One region of the Streptomyces sp. NPDC029466 genome, then DNA from elsewhere that is predicted to be linked to it. Evidence: predicted binding sites of a transcription regulator. Region 1 holds the regulator's gene; the other holds the start of a gene.
What was found. The regulator HrcA, encoded in region 1, represses chaperone genes, less so after heat shock. The targets are predictions, from matches to a motif close to TTNGCACTCNGNNNNNCNGAGTGCNAA.

Region 1 (11,904 bases):
CCGGCGCGACGGCGGGGGCACCGCGCAAGCGGGCCACAAACGGCGAGCAACAACCACGGCGGGGAGGCCAAAAACGTGGGCCCGAAGCCAAAGCGCAGCGCTTAGCTCCACCGCCCCGTACGCCCCAGCAGCAGCGCGGTGGCCGCCGTCCCGGCCGTCGAGGTCCGCAGCACGGTCCTCCCCAGCCGGTAAGGCTTCGCACCGGCCTCCGCGAAGGCGGTGAGCTCCTCCGGGGAGACCCCGCCCTCCGGGCCGACGACGAGCACGATCCGGCCCTCGGCGGGGAGTTCGGCGGTGGCGAGCGGTGTGCTGCCCTCCTCGTGGAGGACGGCCGCGAAGTCGGCGTCGGCGAGCAGCGCGGCCACCTGCTTGGTCGTCAGCGGGTCGGCGACCTCGGGGAAGGTCAGCCGGCGCGACTGCTTGCCGGCCTCGCGGGCGGTGGCGCGCCATTTGCCCAGCGCCTTGGCGGCCCGCTCGCCCTTCCACTGGGTGACACAACGCGCCGCCGGCCAGGGCACGATGGCGTCCACGCCGGTCTCGGTCATCGTCTCGACGGCCAGCTCCCCGCGGTCGCCCTTGGGGAGCGCCTGGACGACGGTGATCGTGGGCCGGGGCGGATCCTCGCTGCGCAGCTCGGTGACCGCAACGGTGAGCCGGTCCTTGCCCTCGACGGCGGCAACCGTGCCGTGGGCGCCGGTGCCGTGACCGTCCGTCAGGACGACCTCCTCGCCGGTCCGCAGCCGGCGTACCGACACCGCGTGTCGGCCCTCGGGACCGTCCAGCGTCAGGGTGCCGCCGGCCCGTACGCCCGCGAGCGATTCGACGAGGAAGACCGGCGCGGTCATGAGGCGGTTCCGTTGGCGGTGCGGTGCAACGCGGCGCGCGCGGCGTCCAGTTCGGCCGCCAGCACCTCCACCAGCTGCCGGGCGGGCAGCTCCCGCGCCAGCCGGTGGCCCTGCCCGGCCCACAGGTTCATGCCCTGGGGGTCGCCGGCCTTGGCGGCGGCCTTGCGCACGGTGGAGGTGAGGTAGTGGACGGCCGGGTAGGCGGCCGGTGCGTACGGGCCGTGCTCGCGCAGGAAGCGGTTCACCAGCCCGCGGGCCGGCCGCCCGGAGAACGCCCGGGTCAACTCCGTATGCGTGAACAGGGGGTTGGTCAGGGCCTGCTTGTGCAGCGGGTTGGCGCCGGACTCCGGGGTGGCGAGGAAGGCGGTGCCCAGTTGCGCCATGGTCGCCCCGGCGGCCAGCACCGCCGCGATCTGCGACCCGCGCATCAGCCCGCCCGCGGCGATCATCGGAATCTGCACGGCCTCCCGGACCTGGCCGAGCGCCGCGAGCAGCCCCAGCCCCGCGCCGGTCCCGTCCGCGTGCGGATCGTCCCGGTGGGTTCCCTGGTGGCCGCCGGCCTCCACGCCCTGCACACACACCGCGTCCGCACCCGACCACTGCGCGGCCTGTGCCTCGGCGGCGGTGGTGACCGTCACGACGGTGTACGTGCCGACCTTGGCGAACGCGTCGAGGACGGCACGCGAGGGGCAGCCGAAGGTGAAGGACACCACCGGCACCGGGTCCTCGCGCAGTATCGCGAGCTTGGCCTCGTAGCCGTCGTCGATGGGCCCGTCGGTGTCACCGAGTTCGGTCTCGTACCAGGTGGCCTCGCCGGCGAGCTGTTCGCGGTAGACCTCGACGACGGAGCCGTCGGCCAGGGAGGGCTGCGGCATGAAGAGGTTGACGCCGAAGGGCCGGTCGGTCAGCGACCGCAGCTGTTTGATCTCCTGGTACATACCGTCGGCGGTTTTGTAGCCGGCGGCGAGGAAGCCGAGACCGCCGGCCTCGCAGACGGCGGCGGCGAGCTCGGGTCCGGAGCCGCCTCCCGCCATCGGGGCCTGCACGATCGGGTAGCGGCAGAGATCGGTCGGTGCGCTGGGCATGAGCACATCGTGTCACGCCCACCGCACCGCCCCGAACGGGGGCGGTGGCTGCCACGCGGGCCCGGGGAACCTCCGCGGACCCCGGGCCGACCTGGGCTATCGCCCGTTGAACGCGTCCTTCAGCCGCGAGAAGAGACCCTGCTGCCCCGGCTGGAACTGCCCCGTGGGCCGCTCCTCACCGCGCAGCTTGGCCAGCCGCCGCAGCGCCTCCTCCTGCTCGGGTTCGAGCTTGGTGGGCGTCTGCACCTCGACATGGACGATGAGGTCGCCGCGGCCGCCGCCGCGCAGATGGGTCACCCCGCGCTGGTGCAGCGGGATCGACTGGCCGGACTGGGTACCGGGCCGGACATCGATCTCCTCGACCCCGTCCAGCGTCTCCAGCGGGCACTTCGTGCCCAGCGCCGCCGCCGTCATCGGGATGGTGACCGTGCAGTGCAGATCGTCGCCGCGCCGCTGGAAGACCGGGTGCGGCAGCTCGTGGATCTCCACGTAGAGATCACCGGCGGGGCCGCCGCCGGGGCCGACCTCGCCCTCGCCCGCGAGCTGGATGCGGGTGCCGTTGTCGACACCGGCGGGGATCTTGACGGTCAGGGTGCGGCGGGAGCGGATCCGCCCGTCGCCCGCGCACTCATGGCACGGCGTGGGGACGACCGTGCCGAAGCCCTGGCACTGCGGGCACGGCCGCGAGGTCATGACCTGGCCCAGGAACGACCGGGTGACCTGCGAGACCTCACCGCGGCCGCGGCACATGTCACAGGTCTGCGCCGAGGTACCCGGCGCCGCGCCCTCGCCGCTGCACGTCGTACAGACGACGGCGGTGTCGACCTGGATGTCCTTGGTCGTACCGAAGGCCGCCTCGGTCAGCTCGACGTCGAGCCGGATCATGGCGTCCTGGCCGCGGCGGGTGCGCGAGCGCGGCCCGCGCTGCGACGCGGTGCCGAAGAACGCGTCCATGATGTCGGAGAAGTTGCCGAAGCCCGCGCCGAAGCCGCCCGCGCCCTGGCCGCCGCCCGCCTGCGACAGGGGGTCCCCGCCGAGGTCGTAGACCTGCTTCTTCTGCGGGTCCGAGAGCACCTCGTAAGCGGCGTTGATCTCCTTGAACCGCTCCTGGGTCTTCGGATCCGGGTTCACGTCCGGGTGCAGCTCACGCGCCAGCCGACGGAAGGCCTTCTTGATCTGGTCCTGCGAGGCGTCGCGTCCGATACCGAGGACCGAGTAGTAATCCGTGGCCACTTACGACTCCGCGAGGATTTGTCCGACGTAACGTGCCACTGCGCGTACCGCTCCCATCGTTCCGGGGTAGTCCATGCGGGTCGGTCCGACCACGCCGAGTTTGGCGACTGCCTCGTCGCCCGAACCGTAGCCGACCGTGACGACCGATGTGGACGCCAGGCCTTCATGGGCATTCTCATGCCCGATACGTACGGTCATGCCCGAGTCCTTGGCCTCGCCGAGAAGCTTGAGCATCACCACATGCTCCTCAAGGGCCTCCAGCACCGGCCGGATGGTCAGGGGGAAATCGTGCCCGAAGCGCGTGAGATTGGCGGTGCCGCCGATCATCAGCCGCTCTTCGGTCTCCTCCACCAGAGTTTCCAGCAACACCGACAGCACTGTCGAGACCGTACTGCGGTCGTCCTGCTCGAAGGACTCCGGGAGATCCTGCACCAACTGCGGCACATCCGCGAACCGGCGCCCCACGACCCGGCTGTTGAGCCGGGCCCGAAGATCCGCCAGCGAGGTCTCGCCGAACGGTGCCTGGCAGTCGATCAGCCGCTGCTCGACCCGCCCGGTGTCCGTGATCAGCACCAGCATCAGCCGGGCCGGGGCCAGGGCCAGCAGCTCGACGTGCCGGACCGTGGACCGGGTCAGGGACGGGTACTGCACGACGGCGACCTGCCGGGTCAGCTGCGCCAGCAGCCGGACCGTGCGGCCCACCACGTCATCGAGATCGACGGCGCCGTCCAGGAAGTTCTGGATCGCCCGCCGCTCCGGGCTGGACAGCGGCTTCACACCGGCCAGCTTGTCGACGAACAGGCGGTAGCCCTTGTCGGTCGGGATGCGCCCGGCACTCGTGTGCGGCTGGGCGATGAAACCCTCGTCCTCCAGGGCGGCCATGTCGTTGCGGACGGTGGCCGGGGAGACGCCGAGCTGATGGCGTTCGGTCAGGGCCTTGGAGCCGACCGGCTCCTCCGTCCCGACATAGTCCTGGACGATGGCGCGCAGCACTTCGAGCCTGCGTTCACTGAGCATCCCGCGCACCTCCAGTCCGGCCGTCCGCCGTCTCGACTCTCCTGGCACTCACACGGGCCGAGTGCCAGACCTTGAGCCAGTGTACGGCCGAGTAGCACGGACACGGCAAGGGCGGCCGCACACAGCACCCGCCCGGTGACCGTGTTCGGTCGATCTGTCGGGCAACGCTATCGCGATGGCGCTAGCGTCTCGGTATGCACACGTCTTGGGAAGAGGCCGGTTGGGAACAGCTGGGTGACGGTGTCGCCAGACGCCGGATGCCGGGCTGGGACGAGACGATCGGCGTGATCGCGGGCACCACCGGCGTCATGATCGTCGACACCGGCGCGACCCTGCGCGACGGGGCGGATCTGCGGCGCGCGATCCGCGGTGTGCTGGGCCGGAACGTGACGCATATCGCGCTCACCCACCCGCATTTCGATCATGTGCTGGGCACGGCTGCCTTCGCGGGCGTCGAGGTCTTCGGCGCGGCCGGACTGGGCGAGCTGCTGCGCCGCGGCAAGGACGCGCTGCGGCACGACGCGATACGGCACGGCGTCGACCGTGACGCGGCCGCCGAGGCCGCCGATCTGCTGGTCGCCCCGCACCACCACGTCCACGACCAGCTGACCGTCGAGCTCGGCGACCGGCAGGTGCTGCTCGCCAATGTCGGCCCCGGCCACACGGCGCACGATCTCGCGGTCCTGGTACCGGGCCGGGGCGGGTCCCCGGAGATCGTCTTCTGCGGCGATCTGGTCGAGGAGTCCGGCGAACCCCAGGCGGGCCCGGACGCGCTGCCGCGGCGGTGGCCCGGCGCACTGGACCGGCTGCTGGCCCTCGGCGGCGAGGACGCGCGGTATGTGCCCGGCCACGGCGCCGTGGTGGACGCCGGTTTCGTCCGCGCCCAGCGTGCCGCCCTCGCCGCCCGCTTCGGCGTCGCCCCCTCCTGACCCCCGCTCGCTCACCCACGGACAGGCCCCAATGCAGAGCAAGCGCTACAGCCCCGACCTCACCCCGCCCTGACTGCATCCCCCGGGGGCGACCCCCGGACCCCCGGCCGAAACACCGACCACCCGCAGAGAACAGGCCCCACTCGATGCAGAACAGGCACTACAGCCCCGACCTCACCCCGCCCTGGAAGAAGCAGCGCACGGCGCCCGAGGTCCCCGCCGAACCCGATCTGGTCGTCGAGGAGGTCACCTCGGGCTTCTGCGGCGCGGTGATCCGCTGCGAGAAGACGGCGCAAGGCCCGACGATCACCCTGGAGGACCGCTTCGGCAAGCACCGCGTCTTTCCCATGGAGCCGCGCGGCTTCCTCCTGGAGGGCAGGGTGGTCACGCTCGTACGCCCCCAGAGCGGGCCGGCCGCCACCACTCCGGCGCGTACGGCGTCCGGGTCGCTGGCCGTCCCCGGCGCCCGCGCACGGGTCGCCCGCGCCGGGCGCATCTATGTGGAGGGCCGGCACGACGCCGAGCTGGTGGAACGAGTCTGGGGCGACGACCTGCGCATCGAGGGCGTCGTCGTGGAGTACCTGGAGGGCATCGACGACCTGCCCGCGATCGTCCGCGGCTTCTCCCCCGGCCCGGACGCCCGCCTCGGCGTCCTCGTCGACCATCTCGTACCCGGCTCGAAGGAGTCCCGGATCGCGGCCGGGGTGACCGGTGACCACGCGCTGGTGGTGGGCCACCCGTACATCGACATCTGGGAGGCCGTGAAACCGTCCTCGGTCGGCATCCCGGCCTGGCCGGCCGTCCCGCACGGCCAGGACTGGAAGACGGGCGTCTGCCGGGCACTGGGCTGGCCGGAGAACACCGGCGCCGCCTGGCAGCGGATCCTCTCCTGCGTGCGCTCCTACAAGGACCTGGAGCCGGCGCTGCTGGGGAGGGTGGAGGAGCTGATCGACTTCGTCACGGGCGGCGATGTGGCCTGACCCCGGGAAGCGTCCCGAAGTCGGTGGTGTCCAGCTCGGTGCCGAGCGGCTCCAGCGGCACGGGGTCGCCGAACTCGGTGATCCGCTACACCGTGTAGTCGGCCTCCTCACCGGCGCCGACGGGCTCGGTGAGCAGGACGCAGTGGGCGTCGTACGGGTCGATGATCAAGTACGCGGGGACACCCCCGGCGGCGTAGATGGAGCGCTTCAGGCCGTAGTCGCGGTCCGCGCTGCGCAGGGAGACCACCTCAAGCAACAGCGTCACGTCCGAAGCGGGCACGAGCCATCCGGAACGCCCGCATCGTCCGCGCTCCATCACCACCAGGTCGGGCTGCGGCTTGCTGACCTCCCCCGGGAACGCGAGGTGCTGTGTCGCGAATCCGCGCCAGCGGTCGCGCGGAATCTGGCCGAGCACCTCGCTGACGATCCTGTTGTGGACGATATCCGTTCCGCCGCTCAGCAGGATTTCCCGGCGCAGGAGCTCCGCCCGGAAGCCCTCTGGAGGCTCGAACTCCGCGAAGTACTCCTCGATGCCCTGATCGTGCACTGTGGCCAGCCGCCCAACTATCCCTGTCTGCCGATGTATTGCGGCAGCCTAGGAACGGCGTTGCCCGGCGGACCGGGTCTCGGGGGGAGATCACTCTGCCGAGTGATCAGTCCACCAGATCCCGCACCACCGCATCCGCCAGCAGCCGCCCCCGGAGGGTCAGCACGGCCCGGCCGGCCTCGTACGGCGCCGGCTCCAGCAGGCCGTCGGCCAGGGCGCGCGCCGCCGCCCGCGCCCCCGCCGGGGCCAGGATGTCCAGCGGGCAGCCGTCCGCGAGGCGCAGCTCCAGGAGGATGCGTTCGACACGGCGGTCCTCGGCGGAGAGGAGCTCGCGGCCGGCGCCCGGGGAGCGGCCCTCGCTGAGGGCCTGGGCGTAGGCGCCGGGGTGTTTGACGTTCCACCAGCGGACGCCGCCGACGTGGCTGTGGGCGCCGGGGCCGGCGCCCCACCAGTCGGCGCCGGTCCAGTAGAGCTCGTTGTGGCGGCAGCGGGCGGCGTCGGTGGTGGCCCAGTTGGAGACCTCGTACCAGGTGAAACCGGCCGCGGCGAGGCGTTCGTCGGTGATCAGGTAGCGGTCGGCGTGCACATCGTCGTCGGTCATCGGGACCTCGCCGCGGCGGATCCGGCGGGCCAGCTGGGTGCCCTCCTCGACGATCAGGGCGTAGGCGGAGACATGGTCGGGGCCGGCGCCGATCGCGGCGTCGAGGGAGGCGCGCCAGTCGTCGTCGGTCTCGCCCGGGGTGCCGTAGATCAGATCGAGGTTGACGTGGTCGAAGCCGGCGGCGCGGGCCTCGGCGACACAGGCTTCGGGGCGGCCGGGGGTGTGCGTACGGTCGAGGATCTTCAGGACGTGCTGCCGGGCGCTCTGCATGCCGAAGGAGACGCGGTTGAAGCCGCCCGCGCGCAGTTCGTCGAGGTAGCGGGGGTCGACGGACTCCGGGTTGGCCTCGGTGGTGATCTCCGCGCCGGGCGCGAGGCCGAATTCCTCGCGGATCGCGGCCAACATCCGGGCGAGATCGGCGGCGGGCAGCAGGGTCGGGGTGCCGCCGCCGACGAAGACCGTCTCGACCGGGCGCGGGTCGTCGCCCAGCACCTTGCGGGCCAGCCGGATCTCCTCCACGACGGTGTCGGCGTAGTTGTCCCGGGAGGCCAGGGCGCCGCCGGAACCGCGCAGCTCGCTCGCGGTGTAGGTGTTGAAGTCGCAGTAGCCGCAGCGGGTCGCGCAGTACGGCACATGCAGATAGAAGCCGAGGGGGCGCCCGGCGGCCCCGGCCGCGGTATGACCGGGCAGCGCCCCGTCCTCGGGCATCGGCTCACCATCAGGCAGTGCGGAAGGCATGGGAACCATTGTCCGTCATCGCGGGGCGGTGCCGGTCCGGCGCCGCTGTGCCTCAGGACACCCCGGGTCCCGAGGCCTGGAGGACCAGCAGGGCCAGGTCGTCGTCGGGCGGGGTGGGGCCGAAGGCGTGGACGGTGCGGCGGATGTGGTCCGCGAGGGCGGTGGCGCCCAGGCCGGCGCCCGCGGCGAGGGCGGTGGCGAGGCCGTCCTCGTCGTCGAAGAGCCGCCGCCCCGAGCGCCGCTCGGTCACCCCGTCGGTGACGCACAGAAGCGTTTCCCCCGGGCAGAGGTCGAACGATTCGCTGACGTACGCGGCATCCTCGACCACTCCCAGCAGCATCTGTGGCGCCGCCACGACCCGGACCGCGCCATCCGTGCCCAGGACCAGCGGCAGCGGGTGGCCGGCGCTGGCGAGGGTGCAGCGGGCGCCGCCGGAGCCGCCGGGATACGGGACGATCTCGCCGTAGAGCAGGGACAGGAAGCGGGCCTGTTCGCCCTCCTCACGGATCTCGACCGGCGCCTCCGCCCCGGCGCCGGCCGCCGCCACCGCCGCCGCGACCGCCGCGACCGAGTCCGCGGCCTCCCGCGCCATGGTCTTGTTGAGCCGGTCGAGCACCGCCGCGACCCCGAAACCGTCCCGGGCCAGCAGCCGCAGCACCGGCCGGGCCAGCCCGGTCACCGCCGCCGCCTCCGGGCCGCTGCCGCAGACATCGCCGAGCGCGAAGCACCAGCGGCCGTCCCCGGCGTCGAACAGGTCCCAGAAGTCGCCGCCCGCCCAGGCGCCCTCACGCGGTTCGTAGACCACCGCCGACTCCACCCCGGGCACCCGCGCCCGCCCCCGGGGCAGCAGCCGGCGCTGCAGGACCTGACTGATGCGCTCCTGGCGGCTGTAGGCGCGGGCGGTGGCGACCGCGCGGGCGACTCGGCGGCACAGGTCCTCGATCAGCGCGACCACTTCGTCGGGGAAGTGCGGCAGCCCGCCCCGGCCGAGCAGCAGGGTGCCGAGCCGCCGGCCGCCGGCGACCAGGGGGCAGGCCAGTGCGGCGCCGCCGGGGCCGTAGCCGCCCGGTTCGTACGGCCAGGGCCAGGGCACGATGCCCGGTGCGCCGCCGGACGCGCCGCCGCCCGGAAACTCCGGCGGCTGCTTCTCCAGCGCCGTGCGCAGCGCGTCGATCCGGCTCTCGCTGGTGTGCCAGACGCCGGCGAGCCGCTGCTCGTCGCCGGCCTGGGCGATCCCCCGGCCGGGTGCGCCGCTGTCGCCGTCGTACAGCCACACCGCGCACCACTCGGCGAGCCGGGGCACGATCAACTGGGCGGCGAGCGCGGCGACTTGATCGGCGTCGAGCTGGCCGGAGAGCAGATCGGAGGCCTCAGCGAGGAAGGAGAGGGCGCCGTTGTCGACCCGGCCGCTGCCGGGTTCCGTCCGGGCGGCCCGGCGCGGGGCCGGGGCGAGGAGCTCGGCGGCCCGCAGCTCGCGCTGGAGCAGCTGGTTGTCGAGGGTGAACTCGGACTCCGGCCGGCCCGCGGCCCCCAGGGGCAGCCGGAACCACACGGTCTTCATGGCCCGGCGGTAGGTGACGCCCCAGGATTCGGCGACCGCGCTGATCAGCTGGAGCCCGTGCCCGCCGTTCTCGGACGCGGCGCTCTCCGCACGGGCACGGACCGGCTGGGTGGGGTGGTGGTCGGAGACCTCGATGACGATGCCGGGGCCGGAGGCGTCCTCGGCGCCGGCCCCCGGGGCGGCCGCCGCTTCCCGGCGCGGCGCCTCGTACGGTTCCCGGTCGCGGCGCCGGTACGGCTCCGCTTCCCCCTCCCGCCCGACCTCCGGGTCCAGCCGGCAGCGCAGTTCGACGGTGGTGCCCGCGTGCACGACGGCGTTCGTCACCAACTCGCTGACCAGCAGCACCGCTTCGTCGGCGAGCCGGTCGGTCAGGTTCTCCGCGCCGGTCAGCCGCCGGCCGGCCCAGTCGGCGAAGGTGGCCCGGACGAAGCGCCGGGCGGCGGCAGCGGCCTGCGGATCACCGGGCAGGCTGGCCCGGCGGGAACGGACGCCGGGACCGTCGGCGGCCCCGGCCGCGGGTCCGCCGGGGAACCCGTCCGTCCTCGTCGCGCGCGCCGCCGTGACGTCGTCGTCCCGTGGAGACGAAGTTGTCGTCCTCATTGAGCAACTCCCGACCAGCTCCGCTACAGCGCCGGATGCGCCACCGACAGAGTGACAGAACGAGCGCAGCCATAAGCACTGAGTCACAGAAGTGGGTGGTCGCAGCCATCAATTCGGCTGACGTACCGCGGGAGTTGGCCGACGGGGGCGGAGTGGCGGGCACGGCGGGCACGGGACGGACCTGCCGGCACGGCGGCAGGGCACGGCGGCACGGGGCGGAGCCGACCGGCCCGCCCCGTACCGCCCGTCCCGTACCGCCGGGCCCGTATCGCCGTGCCGTACGGCTACGCCTCGCGCGCCCCCGAGTACATGTCGTCGAGCAGGTCCTTGAACGTCCGCTCCACCACGGGCCGCTTGATCTTGAGGCTCGGGGTCACCTCGCCGTGCTCGATGTCCAGGTCACGCGGCAGCAGCCGGAACTTGCGGATCTGCTGCCAGCGCTGGAGCCCCTCGTTGACCCGCTCGACATAGCCGTCGATCAGCTCCCGGACCTGGTCGGTGGCGACGACCTCGGCGTAGCCCTTGCCGCCCAGGCCGTGCTCCGCCGCCCAGGTCAGGATGGTCGGCTCGTCGAGGGCGATCAGCGCGGTGCAGAAGTTCCGGTTGGCGCCGTGCACCAGCACATTGGAGACGAACGGACAGACCGCCTTGAACTGGCCCTCCACCTCGGCCGGCGCGATGTACTTGCCGCCCGAGGTCTTGATCAGGTCCTTCTTGCGGTCGGTGATCCGCAGATAGCCGTCCGGGGAGAGCTCGCCGATGTCGCCGGTGTGGAACCAGCCGTCCTCCTCCAGGACCTCGGCGGTCTTGTCCGGCAGGCCGTGGTAGCCCTGCATGATGCCGGGGCCGCGCAGCAGGATCTCGCCGTCCTCGGCGATCCGCACCTCGGTGCCGGGCAGCGGCTTGCCGACCGTGCCGGTGCGGTACGCCTCGCCGGGGTTGACGAAGCTGGCGGCGCTGGACTCCGTCAGGCCGTAGCCCTCCAGGATGTGGATGCCGGCGCCGGAGAAGAAGTAGCCGATCTCCGGCGAGAGCGCGGCCGATCCGGAGACCGCGGCGCGCAGCCGGCCGCCGAACGCCTCCCGCAGCTTGGCGTAGACGAGCGCGTCGGCGATCTTGTGCTTGGCGCCGAGTGCGAACGGCACCGAGGCGCTGCCGGTGCGGCGGAAGTTGTCCTGCGAGACCTTGGCGTACTCGCGGGCCACCTCGGCCGCCCACTGGAAGATCTTGTACTTGGCGCCGCCACCCGCGCGGGCCTTGGCCGCGACCCCGTTGTAGACCTTCTCGAAGATCCGCGGCACGGCCGCCATGTACGTGGGCCGGACGACCGGCAGATTGTCGATGATCTTGTCGACCCGGCCGTCCACAGCGATCACCTGGCCGGTCGCGATCTGCCCGGCGGTGAGCACCTTGCCGAAGACGTGCGCCAGCGGCAGCCAGAGGTACTGCACATCGTCCTCATGGACCAGCCCCGTCGACTGGATCGCGCGGGCCATGTACGACCAGCAGTCGTGCGGCAGCCGGACGCCCTTGGGGCGGCCGGTGGTCCCGGAGGTGTAGATGAGCGTCGCCAGCTGGTCGGCCCGCAGCGCGGCCACCCGCTCCTTGACGCACTCCGGGTGCTCCTCCAGATAGGCGGTGCCGCGCTTCTCCAGCTCGGCGAGGGTGAGCACCCAGCCCTCCGGGTCGCCCTCGGCGGGCTCCGCGCCCGTCTCGTCGATGACGACGACATGCGCCAGCTCGGGCAGCTCAGCCCGCCGCTCGCGGG
Region 2 (11,879 bases), on a different contig from region 1:
GGCGACTGGGTACGACGGCGATGTCGTCGAATGCGTATGCCCGGCGGCCGCGCTTGCCGCGCCCGATCTCGATCTCAGTCACGTGTGTGGCCTTTCCTCTACGTCTGCGGTTCCAGTATCCCCGACACGCCGGAGCCCGCGGCCGGGGTACGGCCGCGGGCATCGGTGCTCAGTGCTGTCATCCGGTCGCCGTCGACCGGGGACGCTCAGCGACGAGAGTAGTTGGGCGCCTCGGTGACCATCTGCACGTCGTGCGGGTGGCTCTCCTTGAGACCCGCAGCGGTGATCCGGACGAAGCGGCCCTTCTCCTTGAGCTCGGGGATGTCGGCGGAGCCGACGTAGCCCATGGAGGCGCGCAGACCACCGATCAGCTGGTGGGCGACCGAGGCGAGCGGGCCGCGGTAGGGCACCTGGCCCTCGATGCCCTCGGGGACCAGCTTGTCCTCGGAGAGCACGTTGTCCTGGAAGTAGCGGTCCTTGGAGAAGGAGCGGGCCTGGCCGCGGGACTGCATCGCGCCCAGCGAACCCATGCCGCGGTACGACTTGAACTGCTTGCCGTTGATGAAGACCATCTCGCCGGGCGACTCCTCGCAGCCGGCCAGCAGCGAGCCCAGCATCACCGTGTCGGCACCGGCCGCGATGGCCTTGGCGATGTCACCGGAGAACTGGAGACCGCCGTCACCGATCAGCGGCACACCCGCGGCGTTCGCGGCCTGCGCGGCCTCGTAGATCGCGGTGACCTGCGGAACGCCGACACCGGCGACGACGCGGGTGGTGCAGATGGAGCCGGGGCCGACACCGACCTTGATGCCGTCGGCGCCCGCGTCGATCAGCGCCTGGGCACCATCGCGGGTGGCGACATTGCCGCCGACGACATCGACGCTGATGTTGGACTTGACCTTGGCGATCATGTCGAGGATGCCGCGGCTGTGGCCGTGCGCGCTGTCGATGACGAGGAAGTCGGCACCGGCCTCGACCAGCGCCTGCGCCCGCTCGTACGCCTCGCCGCCGACGCCCACCGCGGCACCGACGACCAGCCGGCCCTCGGCGTCCTTGGCGGCGTTCGGGTACTTCTCCGCCTTGACGAAGTCCTTGACGGTGATCAGGCCCTTGAGCACGCCCGCGTCGTCGACCAGCGGCAGCTTCTCGATCTTGTGGCGGCGCAGCAGCTCGATGGCGTCCTCGCCGGAGATGCCGACCTTGCCGGTGACCAGCGGCATCGGCGTCATGACCTCGCGGACCTGACGGCTGCGGTCCATCTCGAAGGCCATGTCGCGGTTGGTCACGATGCCCAGCAGCTTGCCCGCGGCGTCCGTCACCGGCACACCGCTGATGCGGAACTTGGCACAGAGCGCGTCGGCGTCGGCGAGCGAGGCGTCCGGGCGGACCGTGATCGGGTCGGTGACCATGCCGGACTCGGAGCGCTTGACCAGGTCGACCTGGTTGGCCTGGTCCTCGATGGACAGATTGCGGTGGAGCACACCCGCGCCGCCCTGCCGCGCCATGGCGATGGCCATCCGCGCCTCGGTGACCTTGTCCATCGCCGCGGACAGCAGCGGGATGTTCACCGTGACGTTGCGCGAGACCCGGGACGCGGTGCTCACCGCGTTGGGCAGCACCTCCGACGCACCGGGCAGCAGCAGCACGTCGTCGTATGTCAGCCCGAGCATGGCGAATTTGGCGGGCATACCGTCGACGTTGTCACTCATGACACCTTCCCCAATGCTCTTGCCTCAGCGCGGACTCCCATGCTAACGGCCTAATGGGGTGGCCCATTCCACGAGCGATGAGGGCCTCGTCACTTGTGCTTTTCTACGGCGGCAGCCGGCCGCTTCCGACCGGGAACCGCTACTGCTCGGCCAGCGCCCGCAGCCTGCTCAGCGCACGGTGCTGAGCCACCCGCACCGCACCGGGCGACATCCCCAGCATCTGCCCGGTCTCCTCGGCCGTCAGCCCGACGGCGACCCGCAGCAGTACCAGCTCACGCTGGTTCTCCGGAAGATTCGCCAGCAGCTTCTTGGCCCACTCGGCGTCGCTGCTCAGCAGCGCCCGCTCCTCGGGGCCGAGGGAGTCGTCCGGCTGCTCGGGCATCTCGTCGGACGGCACGGCGGTGCTGCCCGGATGCCGCATGGCGGCCCGCTGGAGATCGGCGACCTTGTGGCCGGCGATCGCGAAGACGAACGCCTCGAAGGGCTTGCCGGTGTCGCGGTAGCGCGGCAGCGCACAGAGCACCGCGACACACACTTCCTGCGCCAGATCCTCGACGAAGTGCCGGGCATCACCCGGCAGCCGCGACAGCCGGGTACGGCAGTAGCGCAGGGCGAGGGGGTGCACATGGGCCAGCAGATCGTGGGTGGCCCGCTGGTCCCCCTCTACGGCGCGTGCGACGAGATCGCCGATTTCCTGCTTCCCGTCATCGCGCATCGGACCATGGTGCCTTGGCGCCGCGCGATCCGCGGCATCAGGTCCGCACTTGTGCACTGAAGCGTTATGAGCGGCAGGTGCGCCGGCTGATGTCATGTCCTGCGCCCTCCCCTCGTGCCCGACCGGCCCGTCCCCGAGGAACTCCATACTCCCAAGGATGCGGCACCGCGCGGCGAATCGGACCGCCGTCGTACGCCGACGGTCGCGGGGCGCTCTGCCGCCCCGCCCGCCACACGGCGGGCGGGGATCTTCACTCCCCCGCTTCGCTGCACGTCACAACGCCTTAGCGGACCAGTCCCCAGCGGAAGCCCAGGGCCACCGCATGCGCCCGGTCCGAGGCGCCGAGTTTCTTGAAGAGACGCCGGGCGTGGGTCTTGACCGTGTCCTCCGAGAGAAACAGCTCACGGCCGATCTCGGCGTTGGAACGGCCGTGACTCATGCCCTCCAGCACCTGGATCTCCCGCGCGGTGAGCGTCGGCGCGGCGCCCATCTCGGCGGACCGCAGCCGGCGCGGGGCGAGCCGCCACGTCGGATCCGCGAGCGCCTGGGTCACCGTCGCCCGCAGCTCGGCGCGCGAGGCGTCCTTGTGCAGATAGCCGCGGGCACCGGCGGCGACCGCGAGCGCGACCCCGTCCAGATCCTCGGCCACCGTGAGCATGATGATCCGGGCGCCCGGGTCCGCCGACAGCAGCCGGCGCACGGTCTCGACACCGCCGAGCCCGGGCATCCGTACGTCCATCAAAATCAGATCCGAACGATCGGCACCCCAGCGGCGGAGGACTTCCTCGCCGTTGGCCGCGGTCGTCACGCGCTCGACGCCGGGCACGGTCGCAACCGCCCGACGGAGCGCCTCTCGGGCAAGCGGGGAGTCGTCGCAGACGAGGACGGATGTCATGACCGCCCTCCGCAGCTGATGCGCGTCACCTTGAGCCTCCAGGCTGGTACGTATCGTCACCTGTGCGATTGACGGCCCTCGGACATTTGCCCGGGGTCTACCTCTGCCAACCGCCTCCGCACTCTCAACGACGGTCACTCGAAAGAGTTACGGCTTCGGCGACCGAGTTCAGCACGCTCCGTGAGGAGCCGGATACGCAGACGACTCAATGGGCGACCGGCATCCGCGCGTGCACCCTATGCCCTATTTGGCTCTCTTTCTTCCATTTTCGTGGTGACTATGACTAGATTCGCAATGAGTCATATTTACATCTACTTCGACAGTAGATGTACCGTCGTGAGCACCGAGCCCGAATCAGCATCGCTTCGAGGGGACAAGCAATGGCAGATTTCTCCCGCCTCCCGGGCCCGAACGCAGACCTCTGGGACTGGCAGCTGCTGGCTGCCTGCCGTGGCGTGGACAGCTCGCTGTTCTTCCATCCCGAAGGTGAGCGCGGAGCGGCCCGCAGCGCGCGTGAGACATCGGCGAAGGAGGTCTGTATGCGCTGCCCGGTACGGGCCGAGTGCGCGGCGCATGCACTGGCCGTTCGTGAGCCCTACGGGGTGTGGGGCGGACTGACGGAGGACGAGCGCGAGGAACTCATGGGCCGGGCCCGGCACCGGCTGGTCCCCGCCTCTTCCATGACCGGCCACCCGGGCGCCTCCGGCGCCTGACACCCCGGGAGCGGACCGCTCCTGAAGAAACGTTCCTGCGTGGCACCGAAGCCGAAGGCCCCGGGCCGTCAGCGCCCCGCGGCGTCCACCAGCTTGTCGAGCGTCGCCTCGACGGCGGGGACCTGCGCCAGATCCGGCAGGGTGAGCGCGACGATCTCGCGATGGACGGCAGGCTCCAGACGTACCGCCGTAGCCCCCTTGGGACGCACCGACGCGAGGGTCAGCTCGGGCAGCGCGGCGACTCCCAGACCGGCCCCGACCAGGCCGATGACCGCCGGATAGTCGTCCGTCGCGAAGTCGATCCGCGGGGTGAAGCCCGCGCTCTCACAGACCTCCACGAGATGCCTGCGGCAGCGGGGACAGCCCGCGATCCACGGTTCGTCGGCCAGCTCGGCGAAGCGCGCGACGCCCTCCTTCGCCAGCCGGTGGCCGGCCGGCACCAGTCCGACCAGCCGGTCCGCCAGGATCGGGCGCACCACCAGGTCGTCCCACTCCGCCCCCGCCGCCGGGTCCGCACCGCGCACCTCGGGGTAGCGGAAGGCCAGTGCGATCTCGCAGTCACCGTTGCGCAGCATCTCGATCGAGCGCGGCGGCTCGGCCTCGACCAGCGAGACCCGGGTACCGGGATGCGCGGCGCGCATCGTCGCCAGGGCCGTCGGCACCAGCGTCGAGCTGCCGGAGGGGAACGACACCAGCCGCACCCGTCCCGCGCGCAGGCCCGCGATGGCGGCGATCTCCTCCTCGGCGGCGGTGAGCCCGGCCAGGATGCCGACGGCGTGCCGGACGAGCGCCTCACCCGCCTGGGTCAGCCGCATCTCGCGGCCCGCGCGGACCAGCAGCGGGGTGCCGGCGGACTGTTCCAGCGCCTTCATCTGCTGGCTGACGGCCGGCTGGGTGCAGCCCAGTTCGCGCGCGGCGGCCGAGAACGAGCCGGTCCTGGCGACGGCGCGCAGCACACGGAGGTGACGGGCCTCGATCATATTTCGAGCATAAGCGCCGCTTGGACCGATCAGGAAAAATTGCGTCATTGCTTTTGGGGCACACGGCTAGCGTGGATCAGCGGCGCCTACGAGCTGGGGCGACGCCGGCGGAAGGCCGGTCCCCGAGCACGCCGCACGACCGAGCAACGGAGCACCGTATGAAGCTGCTGAGCGTGAACCTGGGGCGGCCGACCCCGTGCCGGCACACCACTGCGGAGGGCGGTACGGGCATCGACAAGCGGCCCGTGGACGGGACGGTGGCGGTGGCCGCGCCCGGTCCCAAGGGCGTCGGCGGCAGCGGGCTGGCCGGTGACGCGGTGGTCGACCTGCGCCATCACGGCGGCGACGACCAGGCCGTTTACGCCTACGCCCGGGAGGATCTGGACGACTGGCAGCGGGAGCTGGGGCGCGAGCTGGCCAATGGGGTCTTCGGCGAGAACCTCACCACGTCGGGCGTCGAGGTCACCGGCGCCCGTATCGGCGAGCACTGGCGGGTGGGTCCGCGGCTGCTGCTGGAGGTGACCTCACCGCGGATTCCGTGCCGGACGTTCCATGCGTGGCTCGGCGAGCGCGGCTGGATCAGGCGGTTCACCCAGGCCGCGGTGCCCGGTGCGTACCTGCGGGTGATCGAGCCGGGCGAGATCCGCGCCGGGGACGCCGTCGAGGTGGTGCACCGGCCGGATCACGAGGTGACGATCGAGATGGTGTTCCGGGCCCTGACGACCCGGCGGGAGCTGCTGCCGCGGCTGCTGGAGGCGGGTGCGGCACTGCCGGAGGAGGCCCGGCAGAAGGCGCGGAAGTATGCGGAGCGGGCGGCGGGTTGAGCGGTTCCGCCGGGCGCGGGGCGGCGGGGCCCGGAGCGGGCGGCGGAGGATCTGCCTCCGGTGGGCCGTGGGGCGGCCGCGCCACCGGGGGTTGGGGCTCGGGCGCCGTGCCCGGGGCGGATAGCGTGCCCGCATGACGACTGCATTGATCACGGGAGCGACGGCGGGCATCGGGGCGGCGTTCGCCCGGCGGCTCGCGAGCGACGGCCACAGCGTGGTGCTGGTGGCCCGCAACGAGAAGCGACTGCGCGAGCAGGCCACCGAGTTGCACGACCGGCACGGCATCGAGGCGGAGGTGCTGAGCGCCGACCTGGCCACCGAGGAGGGCATCGCAGCCGTCGAGGCCCGGCTCTCGGACCCCAAGCACCCGGTGGACCTGCTGGTGAACAACGCCGGTTTCGGCAACAAGGGCGAGTACCTCGAGGTCTCGATGGCCGACGAGCTGACGATGCTCAAGGTGCACTGTGAGGCGGTGCTGCGGCTGACCACGGCCGGGGTGCGCGGGATGCGGGACCGGCGGCGCGGCGCGGTGGTCAATGTGGCGTCGGTGGCGGCGTTCGTACCGCGGGGCACCTACGGCGCGAGCAAGGCCTGGGTCGTGCAGTTCACCCAGGGTGCGGCGCGCGATCTGGCGGGCAGCGGCGTGCGGTTGATGGCGCTGTGCCCGGGGTTCGTACGGACCGAGTTCCACGAGCGGGCCGGGATGGGGACGGAGAACATCCCCGGGTGGATGTGGCTGGACGCCGACAAGCTGGTCGACGCCGCGATGAAGGACCTGACGCGGGGGAAGTCGCTGTCCATTCCGGATCCGCGGTACAAGGCGCTGATGGGCGCGGTGAAGCTGGCGCCCCGTGGCGTGCTGGGGGGACTGACGTCCCGTACCGGCCGTAAATACGGGCCCCGCTGACACCGGGTCAGTCGGCCCGTTGCCGAGGGCGGGGCCGGGGTGGTGCCATGGCCGTGGCGCGCGGGGCGGGGCGGTGGGGTGCGGGGACGGAGCATCCACGGGCCCCTCCCCCCGCGGAACGCCACAGGACGCACAACGACGCGAACCGGCCGGCGACGCGCGACGCGGGAAAAGCGAGGCGCGACGGCGGACGACCGCGAAGGAGGTCCGTTCAGCACTATGCACCCCACCTCTGACAGTCCCCCAGGACCTGCGGAAACGCCACCGGTCCGGCCCGGCCTGCTGCTGTCGATGGGGCCGGGCGTGGCCGGCCGGCTCCTCGGCGCCCGCCACCACACCCGCCTCGCGGCCCTGGCCCGTACGGACCCGCATCTGATCGCCCACGATCTGGCCGACCCCACCCCCGAGGTCGCCGCCGCCCTCGCCGGCGCCGAGGTGCTGCTCACCTGCTGGGGCGCGCCGCCCCTCACCGACCGGGTGCTGGCCGCGGCCCCCCGGCTGCGGGCCGTCGTGCACGCCGCCGGATCGGTCAAGCACCACCTCACCGACGCCTGCTGGGACCGCGGCATCGCCGTCAGTTCGGCCGCCGCCGCCAACGCCCTCCCGGTCGCCGAATACACCCTCGCCGCGATCCTCTTCGCCAACAAGCGCGTCCTGCACTCCGCCCACCGCTACCGCGGTCTGCGCGCGCCGCACGCCTGGCCGGACGAACTCGCCGGAGCCGGCAACTACCGCCGCACCGTCGGCGTCATCGGCGCCTCCCGCATCGGTCGCCGCGTCATCGAACTGCTGCGCCCGTTCGACCTGCGCGTTGTGCTGTACGACCCGTATGTGGAGGCCGCCGAGGCCACCCGGCTCGGCGCGGCCCCGGTTCCGCTCGACGCGCTCTGCGCCGACAGCGACATCGTCACCGTGCACGCCCCGCAGCTGCCCGCCACCCGCCATCTGCTCGGCGCCCGGCAGCTGGCCCTGATGCCGGACGGCGCGACCCTGATCAACACCGCCCGCGGCTCGCTGGTCGACGAGGCGGCCCTGCTGCCCGAGCTGGTCACCGGCCGGCTGCATGCCGTCCTCGACGTCACCGAGCCCGAACTCCCGCGCCCCGGTTCGCCGTTGTACGACCTGCCGAACGTGCTGCTGACACCGCATGTGGCGGGTTCGCTGGGCACCGAGCTCCACCGCCTGGCCGACCACGCCCTCGACGAACTCGAACGCTACGGCCGGGGCCGCCCGTTCCTCACCCCCGTACGGCGGGAGGAGCTGCACCACTCGGCGTGAAGCGTGCAGGCGGCCCGGCCGCGGGGTTTCCGGTGCCCGGCAGGAACCCGGCCGGGCACCGGAAAGCCGAAGACCCGGCCCCCGCTGAGCGGGAACCGGGTCTCGGGTGAAGCAGTCCGCGCGGCGCGTCAGCCGGGGTGACGGCTCACGTCAGTGCGCGACGGCTCGCGTCAGTGCGCGTGGCCGTGACCGTGACCGGCCTCCGGCTCCTCCTCGGCGGGCTTCTCGACGACCAGGGTCTCGGTCGTCAGCAGCAGCGAGGCGATGGACGCGGCGTTCTCCAGGGCGGAGCGGGTGACCTTGACCGGGTCGATGACGCCGGCCTTGACCAGGTCGCCGTACTCGCCGGTGGCGGCGTTGAAGCCGTTGCCCTTGTCCTGCTCGGCGACCTTGGCGGTGATGACGTAGCCCTCGAGGCCGGCGTTCTCCGCGATCCAGCGCAGCGGCTCGACGACGGCGCGGCGGACGACGGCGACACCGGTGGCCTCGTCACCCTCCTTGCCGAGGGAGCCCTCCAGCACCTTGCCGGCGTGGACCAGCGCGGAGCCACCACCGGAGACGATGCCCTCCTCGACCGCGGCGCGGGTCGCGGAGATGGCGTCCTCCAGACGGTGCTTCTTCTCCTTGAGCTCGACCTCGGTGGCCGCACCCACGCGGATGACGCAGACGCCACCGGCGAGCTTGGCGAGGCGCTCCTGGAGCTTCTCGCGGTCCCAGTCCGAGTCGGTGGACTCGATCTCGGCCTTGATCTGGGCCACCCGGCCGGTGACGTCCTCGGCCTTGCCGCCACCGTCGACGATGGTGGTGTCGTCCTTGGTGACGGTCACCCGGCGGGCGGTGCCGAGCACGTCCAGACCGGCCTGGTCGAGCTTGAGGCCGACCTCCTCGGCGATGACGGTGGCACCGGTGAGGGTGGCCATGTCGCCGAGCATCGCCTTGCGGCGGTCACCGAAGCCGGGGGCCTTGACGGCCACGGCGTTGAAGGTGCCACGGATCTTGTTCACGACCAGGGTCGACAGGGCCTCGCCCTCGACGTCCTCGGCGATGATCAGCAGCGGCTTGGAGGCACCGGCCTGGATGACCTTCTCCAGCAGCGGCAGCAGGTCCTGGATCGAGGAGATCTTGCCCTGGTGGATCAGGATGTACGGGTCCTCCAGGACGGCCTCCATCCGCTCCTGGTCGGTGACCATGTACGGCGAGAGGTAGCCCTTGTCGAAGGCCATGCCCTCGGTGAAGTCCAGCTCCAGACCGAAGGTGTTGGACTCCTCGACGGTGATGACACCGTCCTTGCCGACCTTGTCCATCGCCTCGGCGATGAGCTCGCCGACCTGCTTGTCCTGCGCGGACAGACCGGCCACGGCGGCGATGTCGGACTTGTCGTCGATCGGACGGGCGGTGGAGAGAAGCTCGTCGGAGACGGCCTTGACGGCGGCGTCGATGCCCTTCTTCAGGGCGGCGGGGGAGGCGCCGGCGGCGACGTTGCGCAGACCCTCACGGACCAGCGCCTGGGCCAGCACGGTGGCGGTGGTGGTGCCGTCACCCGCGATGTCGTTGGTCTTGGTCGCCACCTCCTTGACGAGCTGGGCGCCCAGGTTCTCGTACGGGTCGTCGACCTCGACCTCACGGGCGATGGTGACACCGTCGTTGGTGATGGTCGGCGCGCCGAACTTCTTGTCGATGACGACGTTGCGGCCCTTGGGGCCGATGGTCACCTTGACGGTGTCGGCAAGCTTGTTGACGCCGCGCTCAAGGGCGCGACGGGCGTCCTCGTCGAACTTCAGGATCTTCGCCATGGGTTGCTTCAAGTCCTCTCATTGCGATCCTCGGCCACGACGTGGGGACCGCTGTCGCTCAAACGAACTGCGCCCCTGCCCCGGGTTGTTTAGACGCGGGAACCAGGGGCGCAGATCACGGCAAAACTGGGTGACTTACTTCTCGACGATCGCGAGCACGTCGCGAGCCGAGAGAACGAGGTAGTCCTCGTTGTTGTACTTCACCTCGGTGCCGCCGTACTTGCTGTAGAGCACGACGTCGCCGACCTTCACGTCGAGCTCGACGCGCTTGCCGTCCTCGACCCGGCCCGGGCCCACGGCCAGGACGACGCCCTCCTGGGGCTTCTCCTTGGCGGTGTCCGGAATGACCAGGCCCGAGGCCGTGGTCTGCTCGGCGTCGAGCGGCTGGACCACGATGCGGTCCTCAAGCGGCTTGATGGCAACCTTGGAGCTGGTGGTCGTCACGATCCGACCTCCCCCTTCGGAGATCTCACGGGGTTAACTGTCTGAGGTGGCGACCAGGTGGATCCGTCGTCGCGGGTGCCGGACCTGCCCGTCGCTGTGTTGGCACTCCCCACTGGAGAGTGCCAACGCCGAGACTATGACGCGGTTAGCACTCGGTCAAGCGGAGTGCCAGCGCGGCGGGGAGCTCTTCCCTCGACGCCGGTTGACCGGCCGTCCGCGGCCCGGGTTGACCGGCGTCCGCAGCCCCGTTTCCCCGGCCGGCCCGGCTTCGGCGATCATGGCCATCTACAGCGGGGGCGGGGCGGGTGACGAGGCAGGCAGCTTCCCGCCAAATCGGACATGCCTTCCCCTTCCCTCGCAACCACGCCCTCGGCTGCCTCGTCTACTTCCTCGACTGACGGGCCGACGAACCGGGCCCGCACCCGGCCGGCCGGCGGCCTCGACAAGATGGCGGAGGAAAAGCCGTGCGTGCACCGACCAGAGTTCCCCGGAAGGCCCGGGTGCCGGAGAGCGATGTCGAGCGCACCATGACGTTCGCCGCGCTCGCCCAGGCCCCGGACCGGCGGAGAACCGAGGCCCGGCTGCTCACCCTCGTCGTCCTGATCACGGTCTTCGGCTACACCTACACCGGCCTGTCGATGGGCGGCCTGCTCCCCGGCGGGCTGGCCGTCTTCACCGCCGCCATGCTGTTCATGACGCTGGTCCCGCATCTGGTCCTGCGCCGCTACGCGCCCCGCGCCGATCCGCTGATCCTGCCGCTGGCGACCCTGCTGACCGGGATCGGCCTGGTGCTGCTGCACCGCCTGGACCTCACCTACGCACAGTCGCCCCGGCTCAAGACGGCCCAGGCTGCCAACGGCCAGCTGCTGTGGACGGTGATCGGGGTGGTGGTCTGCCTCGCCGTCCTGCTGATGCTGCGCGATCACCGCATTCTCCAGCGCTACATCTATCTGACGATGGTGATCGCGCTGGTGCTGCTGATGGCACCGGCCTTCTTCGGCGCCGACATGTACGGCGCCAAGCGCTGGATCCTGCTGGGGCCGCTGTCGTTGCAGCCCGGCGAGTTCGTGAAGATCATGATCTCGGTGTTCTTCGCGGGCTATCTCACCGTCAACCGCGACGCCCTGGCGCTGGCCGGCCGCCGCGTCATGGGCATCCAGCTGCCCCCGGGGCGGCAGCTCGCGCCGATCTTCACGATCTGGGCGATCAGCCTGCTGGTGCTGATCTTCGAACGGGACCTGGGCACCTCGCTGATCTTCTTCGGCGTCTTCGTGATCATGCTCTACATGGCCACCGACCGCACCAGTTGGGTGCTGTGCGGCCTGCTGATGGCCACGGCCGGCGCGGCCGTGGTCGGCTCCCTCGAACCGCATGTCCACGGCCGGGTCACCGCCTGGCTCGACCCGATGCGGGCGTTCACCAAGGCGGGCCGGGCGGAGAACATGTCCGACCAGCTCGCCCAGGCCCTGTTCAGCTTCGGCAGCGGCGGCATCAGCGGCAGCGGCCTCGGCCAGGGCCACCCCGAGCAGATCGGCTTCGCCGGCAACAGCGACTTCATCCTCACCACCGTCGGCGAGGAGCTGGGCCTGGCCGGCGTGATGGCCGTGATCATGCTCTACGT

Region 2: groES (co-chaperone GroES) is a predicted target of HrcA. The motif match lies at 10,404-10,430, and genes of this name have one in related genera.

Annotation. Positions count from the first base shown of each region.
Region 1 is NZ_JBVHZH010000041.1:81,911-93,814, reverse strand. It holds gene ACZ4XD_RS27830 (16S rRNA (uracil(1498)-N(3))-methyltransferase) at 102-845, opposite strand; gene ACZ4XD_RS27825 (nitronate monooxygenase) at 842-1,930, opposite strand; gene dnaJ (molecular chaperone DnaJ) at 2,027-3,163, opposite strand; gene hrcA (heat-inducible transcriptional repressor HrcA) at 3,164-4,180, opposite strand; gene ACZ4XD_RS27810 (MBL fold metallo-hydrolase) at 4,375-5,109, shown strand; gene ACZ4XD_RS27805 (DUF3097 domain-containing protein) at 5,256-6,089, shown strand; gene ACZ4XD_RS27800 (Uma2 family endonuclease) at 6,175-6,636, opposite strand; gene hemW (radical SAM family heme chaperone HemW) at 6,743-7,975, opposite strand; gene ACZ4XD_RS27790 (SpoIIE family protein phosphatase) at 8,028-10,136, opposite strand; gene ACZ4XD_RS27785 (AMP-dependent synthetase/ligase) at 10,421-11,904, opposite strand, start outside.
Region 2 is NZ_JBVHZH010000038.1:516-12,394, reverse strand. It holds gene ACZ4XD_RS26250 (GuaB3 family IMP dehydrogenase-related protein) at 1-82, opposite strand, end outside; gene guaB (IMP dehydrogenase) at 207-1,709, opposite strand; gene ACZ4XD_RS26240 (sigma-70 family RNA polymerase sigma factor) at 1,849-2,424, opposite strand; gene ACZ4XD_RS26235 (response regulator transcription factor) at 2,708-3,319, opposite strand; gene ACZ4XD_RS26230 (WhiB family transcriptional regulator) at 3,700-4,032, shown strand; gene ACZ4XD_RS26225 (LysR family transcriptional regulator) at 4,101-5,012, opposite strand; gene ACZ4XD_RS26220 (MOSC domain-containing protein) at 5,171-5,836, shown strand; gene ACZ4XD_RS26215 (SDR family NAD(P)-dependent oxidoreductase) at 5,970-6,743, shown strand; gene ACZ4XD_RS26210 (hydroxyacid dehydrogenase) at 6,963-8,021, shown strand; gene groL (chaperonin GroEL) at 8,192-9,814, opposite strand; gene groES (co-chaperone GroES) at 9,950-10,258, opposite strand; gene ACZ4XD_RS26195 (FtsW/RodA/SpoVE family cell cycle protein) at 10,786-11,879, shown strand, end outside.